Regions from separate parts of the Feifania hominis genome, predicted to be linked through region 1. Evidence: a T-box and tRNA genes for the amino acid it is inferred to sense, from the RefSeq annotation. Region 1 holds a T-box; the other holds one or more tRNA genes.
What was found. The T-box of region 1 lies ahead of pheS (phenylalanine--tRNA ligase subunit alpha). A T-box ahead of a tRNA ligase gene usually reads a tRNA of that ligase, here a tRNA-Phe.
Positions count from the first base shown of each region.

Region 1 (3,402 bases):
ACGACTTTGACGGCTTTCCCCCCCTGAAAATATACTCGCGGCACACGCCGCCCCACCGTACACAGAAGCTCGTAGCTGATGGTGCCGACCATCTGCGCCAGCTCATCGACCGACAGAGAGGTCCCCTGCTCTGTACCGAAGAGCGTGACGCTCTGTCCCACTGCGACCTCTCCGGCATCGGTTGCATCCACCATCATCTGATCCATGCAGACCCGGCCGAGAATACGGCAGCGGCACCCGTTGACAAGTACCTCGCCGCGGTTTGACAGAAGCCGGTCGTACCCGTCGGCATAGCCGACCGGAATGGTGGCGACCCGCGTCGGCCGCGTCAGCGTCACAGAGTTTCCATAGCTGACAAAGTCGCCCGCCGGCACGGTTTTGACATGGGATACAACGCTTTTGAACCGGGCCGCAGGCATCAGCTGTGCCTCAGCGGCAAAGACGTCGTCTCCAGGCTCGGGCGCCAGACCGTAGAGAATGATACCCGGGCGCACGAGATTGGTGATATTCTCGCCGAGATTGTAGATCGCCGCGGAGTTGTCGCAGTGCCGCAGGGGAAACGTGATTCCTCTCTGCTCAAGGGCCGCAAGCGTCGCAGTAAAATTGTCATACTGACGGCCCGTAAACGGGTTTCCCCTCTCATCCGACACCGAGAAGTGTGTGAAGATTCCCTCGGGTACAAGGCCGGGCAGCCCCACAATCCGCTCGATGACATCCACTGCGGCCCGGCGTCCATCCTCCGTCTGCGTGGCAAAGCCGAGGCGGTTCATACCGGTGTCGAGCTTGATGTGAACGGGAATTTTTGCCCCCGCCGCCGTTGCGGCAGCGCTCAGTGAGCGCGCTGCACGCTCATCGTAGAGCGTCTGAGCGGCGCCGCACTCCACCAGCCGCCCGTAATCCTCCTCGGGCGTGTAGCCGAGAATGAGGATGGGCTCCTCGACCCCGCCTGCACGGAGCTCCTGCGCCTCGTCGATGTTCGACACGCCGAAGCAGTCGGCCCCGCACCTGCGCAGAAAGGGGCCGAGCACGGCCGCACCGTGGCCGTAGGCATCGGCCTTGACAATGGCCATGAGCTTTCTCCCGCCGATGCGCGAACGGATTTGCGCCACGTTGTGCCGCACGGCGTCAAGGTCAATCTCAAGCCAGGTTCTCCTTGTGAAATGTTCCATACTCGCGCCTCTTTTTTCTTATTGACCCTATTATATTACCATAGATCAAAAAACCGCACAATTCTTTTGCCCCATCTTCAAAAAATGCCAGAGGGACTTGTAAAAGCGTATTTGCGGTGGTATACTGTGCACTAACAGCAATGAAAAAGAGAGTAGGCAGCGACCGCGAAAGCCAGAGAGAGGGCGTGACTGCGCTGAGAGCGCCCTTATGAGCCAACCTGCCGAAGTTCACTTTTGAGCTGCCGCTCTGAAACGATTTACGCGGTAGGGGCGGCCGACTGCCTGCGTTAAGGGCTCCAGAGTGCCCGCGCGCCGCGCGGGAACAAGGGTGGTACCGCGAGACTCAAGTCCTCGTCCCTTTTGGGACGGGGCTTTTTTTGTCAAAAATACATCATGAGGTGAACAATATGAGACAGGCACTAGCCAAAATCAAGGCCGAAGTCGAATCTGTGCTCGCCGGGGTGACGGAGATTGCGGAGCTTGAGAACATCCGCATCAAATATCTCGGCAAAAAGGGAGAGCTCACCGCGATTCTCCGCCAGATGGGCTCGCTGTCCGCCGAGGAGCGTCCGCTCATCGGCCAGCTCGCAAACGAGATTCGCGCCGCGCTCGAGCAGGAGATCGACGATGTCAAGGCCCGGCTCGAGACTGCCGCTCTCGCGCGCAAGCTCGAGGGCGAGAAAATCGACGTGACTCTGCCCGGCACCGGCAATGCGGTCGGTCGGGCGCACCCGCTGTCCATCGTGCTGCGCGAAGTGGAGGAGATCTTCCTCGGCATGGGCTTTCAGATCGCCGAGGGACCCGAGGTCGAATTCGACTACTACAACTTCGAGGCTCTCAATCTGCCGCCCCATCACCCCGCGCGCGACACGCAGGATACGTTTTACATCACCGACAAGGTACTGCTGCGCACGCAGACCTCCCCGGTCCAGGTGCGCGTCATGGAGCAGCAGCGCCCGCCGATCCGCGTCATCGCGCCCGGCAGGGTCTACCGCTCCGATGACATCGACGCGACCCACTCCCCGGTCTTCCATCAGATCGAGGGCCTCGTCGTCGATCGCGGCATCACCATGAGCGACCTCAAGGGCATCCTCGACGTGTTCGCCAAGCGCCTCTACGGGCCGGATGCGCGCACGCGCTTTCGCCCCCACCACTTCCCCTTCACCGAGCCGTCGGCCGAGGTCGACGTCATGTGCTTCAACTGCCACGGCGAGGGGTGCCGCCTGTGCAAGGGCGAGGGCTGGATTGAGATTTTAGGCTGCGGCATGGTACACCCGAAAGTTCTCGAGGGGTGCGACATCGACCCGAACGAGTACAGCGGCTTTGCGTTCGGCATGGGCCTTGAGCGAATCGCCATGCGCCGCTACAACATCGATGATCTGCGCCTGTTCTACGAGAATGATGTGCGCTTTCTCAGTCAGTTTTAAGGGGGAATCACGATGAATCTATCGAAAAAATGGCTCGCCGACTATGTCAAACTTGACGTCGACCCCAGAGAATATGCCAGCGCCATGACCATGTCCGGCTCCAAGGTCGAGACCTATGAGATCGTGGGCAGCGACATCGAAAACGTCGTCGTGGGGAAAATCCTCTCGATCGACAGGCATCCCGACGCCGACAAACTCGTGGTCTGTCAGGTTGACACCGGCGATAAGGGCACTCACCAGATCGTCACCGGCGCGACCAACTTAAAAGCGGGCGACATCGTGCCGGTCTGTCTGCACGGGGCAAAGCTCCCCGGCGGAAAGGTCATCAATCGCGGCAAACTGCGCGGCGTCGAGAGCGACGGCATGCTCTGCTCGCTGTCCGAGCTCGGCCTGACGGTGAACGACTTCCCCTATGCGATCGAGGACGGCATCTTCGTTCTCGAGGAGGACTGCTCGCTCGGGCAGGATATTCAGTCGGCCATCGGCCTCGACGACACGGTCACCGAATTTGAAATCACCTCCAACCGTCCCGACTGCCTGTCGGTGATCGGTCTCGCCCGTGAGACCGCGGCGACGTTCCATGTGCCCTTTGAGGAGCACAGACCCGTCGTGCGGCAGGAGAGCGACAACATTGAAAACTACCTCAAAGTCACGGTTGAGGCGCCCGACCTCTGCCCGCGCTACACCGCGCGCATGGTCAAAAACGTCAAGATCGGCCCCTCGCCGCGCTGGATGCGCGAGCGGCTTCGCGCCGCAGGCGTGCGCCCGATCAACAACATCGTCGACATCACAAACTATGTCATGCT
Region 1 is NZ_JACRSP010000002.1:456,479-459,880, forward strand. It holds gene alr (alanine racemase) at 1-1,169, opposite strand, end outside; T-box leader at 1,301-1,531, shown strand; gene pheS (phenylalanine--tRNA ligase subunit alpha) at 1,577-2,596, shown strand; gene pheT (phenylalanine--tRNA ligase subunit beta) at 2,609-3,402, shown strand, end outside.

Region 2 (3,402 bases), on a different contig from region 1:
AGCTCAAGGACATGTCGCAGCGCATTCAGGTTGCCCGGATGCTCGACGAAAAAAAGGTGTACAGCGAAATTGTGTCCGTCACCGGCGCCAGTACAGCGACCATCAGCCGCGTCAACCGGTGTCTGCTCTATGGCAGCGACGGCTACCGCATGGCGCTCGACCGCATGAAAGAGCTCTCAAATGAGAAGTGATTATATCCGGCTGCCAGCCTACTATGACCATCTCATCGGCGAGGTGGACTATGGGGCTCTTGCCGAATACCTGATGAATATTCTACAGCGTTTTGGCTGTCGGCCGCAGATTCTGCTCGATCTCTGCTGCGGTACCGGCAGCCTTTTGTCCCAGTTGGCCGGGCGGGGAATGGAGCTCATTGGCGTTGACGCGTCACCGGAAATGCTCGATTTGGCGGCTGGTAAATTTGAAGCGCTGCCCCTTGAGCAGCGCCCGCTTTTGCTCTGTCAGGATATGAGGGAGCTCGACCTCTACGGAACCATTGACGCCGCGTTCTGTACGCTCGATTCCGTCAATTCTCTGCGCAGGCCGGGCGATGTGATCGCCGCGTTTTCGCGGGTATCGCTCTTTTTGAATCCTGGCGGCATCTTCGTCTTCGATGTGAATTCTCCCTACAAGTTCCGGGAGATTCTTGCAAACAACGTCTTCGTCTACGATACGGACGAGGTCTACTGTATCTGGCAAAACGAGTTTCACGAAAAGAGCGGCCTGTGCCGCTTTCTCATGACCTATTTCACACAAAACGGGGCACACTATGAGCGCAGCGATGAGATCATCACCGAGCGCGTCTACTCGCGGCGGCAGCTCGAGGGATACCTGAGGAAAGCCGGGCTGCAGGTGCTTGCCGTCTACGGCGATCAAAGTGATGCGCAGCCGGGGCCACAGGAGCAGCGGCTCTACTTTGTGGCCAGAAAGGAAGAGCAGCGTGACTGACAACTTTGTAAAAATCATCACCGGCGACGGTTTTGTACGGGGCTTTGCTCTCAATTCCACCGAGATTGTCGAGCGGGCGCGGCAGATTCACTCAACCGCTCCCGTCGTGACGGCGGCGCTCGGGCGCACGCTCACGGCAACCAGTATGATGGGAACCATGCTCAAGGACGAAAACTGTGCCATTACGGTGCAGATCAAAGGCGATGGACCCATTGGCAGCATTCTCTGCGTGTCGGATTTCAGCGGCAATGTGCGCGGCTATGCTGCAAATCCACTGGTTGATCTCCCGCTCAACGGTCTGGGAAAGCTCGACGTCGCGGGCGGTGTCGGCCGCAGTGGCTTTCTCAACATCATCAAAGATCTCGGGCTCAGGGAGCCCTATGTGGGCCAGGTTCCCATTGTTTCGGGGGAGATTGCCGAGGACATTACCCACTACTTCGCCGTCAGCGAGCAGGTGCCGACCGTGACGGCTCTCGGCGTGCTGGTTGACCGTGACTACAGCGTCAAGGCAGCGGGCGGATACATTCTTCAGCTGATGCCAAATGCCGATGAGTCGGCCATAGAAAAGCTCGAGCGCGCCGTGGCCAAGGTAAAGCCCGTCTCAACGCTGATTGACGAGGGAAAAACGCCTGCTGAAATCCTCAGGGCACTTCTCTGTGAATTTGATGTGGAAATCCTGGAGCAGTCCTACAAGGAGTACCGCTGCAACTGCAGCCGGGAGCGCATTGAGCGGGCTCTGATCTCCCTCGGCAGAGAGGAGCTTTTGAAGCTTGCGCAGGAGCAGCAGAGCATTGAGGTCAGCTGCCAGTTCTGCGAGCGCAAATACCAGGTTCCGGCCGACGAACTGCGCCATTTTGCGGGCCTTTGAGTGGCTGAGTTGTGCGCAAAAAAAGTAAAATTTGGTCTTGACAGGGTAGGGGCGATCGAGTATAATAAACTTCGCCGCTTGTGATTACGGCGGCTGCGGGAACATGGGAGCATAGCTCAGCTGGGAGAGCACCTGCCTTACAAGCAGGGGGTCACAGGTTCGAGCCCTGTTGTTCCCACCATGAAAATGGCCGAGTAGTTCAGCTGGTTAGAACGCTAGCCTGTCACGCTAGAGGTCGTGGGTTCGAGCCCCATCTCGGTCGCCAACTGATCTTTCCCATGGAACACTGTGGGCGGGATCATTTGCCTCTGTAGCTCAGTTGGTAGAGCAGGGGACTGAAAATCCCCGTGTCGGTGGTTCGATTCCGCCCGGAGGCACCATTTGCGGATGTAGCTCATCTGGTAGAGCGCAACCTTGCCAAGGTTGAGGTAGCGAGTTCGAGCCTCGTCATCCGCTCCAAAAATGTGCGGCGGCAGGATTAAATCCTGCCGCACGCGCATAACATGAATCATACGGCGCCATAGCCAAGTGGTAAGGCAGAGGTCTGCAAAACCTTCACCCCCAGTTCAAGTCTGGGTGGCGCCTCCAAAAAAGCCCCCGACTCGAGTCGGGGGCTTTTTCTGTGTCACATATTCAGGCGAGCCCGAGCATTCTTACGATGGCAGTGAAGCAGACACAGACGACAAAGCCAATCACAGTCGGCACGGCAAAGGATACAGCGGTCCACTTGAGACTTTGCGTCTCCTTTTTGATGGTCAGGCAGGTGGTCGAGCAGGGCCAATGCATCAGGGAAAAGAGGATCGTTGACGCAGCAGTAGCCCAGGTCCAGCCGTTTGCGACAAAGAGCGCCTTAAGCTCCGTAAGATTGCCCATATCAATCAAGCTACCGGTCGCCATATAGGCCATGATGACGATGGGAATAACGATCTCATTGGCCGGGAAGCCGAGAATAAAGGCCAGCAAAATGACTCCGTCGAGCCCCATCAGCTGCGCGATCGGATTGAGAAAACGCGCACAGTGTGCGAGCAGTGTGGCGTCACCCACCACGACATTGGCGAGCAGCCAGATAATCAGTCCCGCAGGCGCTGCCACCGTGACCGCACGCCCCAGAACAAAGAGCGTCCGATCAAAGATGGAGCGCACAATCGTCTTGCCGATTTGTGGCTTTCGGTAGGGAGGCAGTTCCAGCGTGAAAGAGGAGGGAACCCCTTTGAGGATGGTCTTTGAGAGCAGACGGGACACAAGAAAGGTCATTGCGACGCCGAGTACAATGACGGCGGTCAGAAACAGAGCTGAGAGCAGCGAGTCAAAGGGGGAGATCACCGAGCCGATAAAGAACATGGTGATGATAGAAATCAATGTGGGAAAGCGGCCGTTGCAGGGGACAAAGTTGTTGGTGATGATAGCGATCAGCCGCTCGCGAGGGCTGTCGATGATGCGGCAGCCCACAATCCCCGCAGCATTGCAGCCAAAGCCCATACACATAGTCAGCGCCTGTTTGCCACATGCGCAGGCCTTTTTGAAGTGATGGTCCAGATTGAACGCGACGCGGGGCAGATAGCCGAGATCCTCAAGCAGAGTAAAAAGAG
Region 2 is NZ_JACRSP010000001.1:515,541-518,942, forward strand. It holds gene H8695_RS02490 (YerC/YecD family TrpR-related protein) at 1-191, shown strand, start outside; gene H8695_RS02495 (class I SAM-dependent DNA methyltransferase) at 181-945, shown strand; gene hslO (Hsp33 family molecular chaperone HslO) at 938-1,813, shown strand; tRNA gene H8695_RS02505 (tRNA-Val) at 1,919-1,994, shown strand; tRNA gene H8695_RS02510 (tRNA-Asp) at 2,002-2,078, shown strand; tRNA gene H8695_RS02515 (tRNA-Phe) at 2,118-2,193, shown strand; tRNA gene H8695_RS02520 (tRNA-Gly) at 2,197-2,272, shown strand; tRNA gene H8695_RS02525 (tRNA-Cys) at 2,328-2,401, shown strand; gene feoB (ferrous iron transport protein B) at 2,447-3,402, opposite strand, start outside.
Region 2: it has a tRNA-Phe gene. The T-box ahead of pheS (phenylalanine--tRNA ligase subunit alpha) is inferred to sense a tRNA for this amino acid. The anticodon was not compared.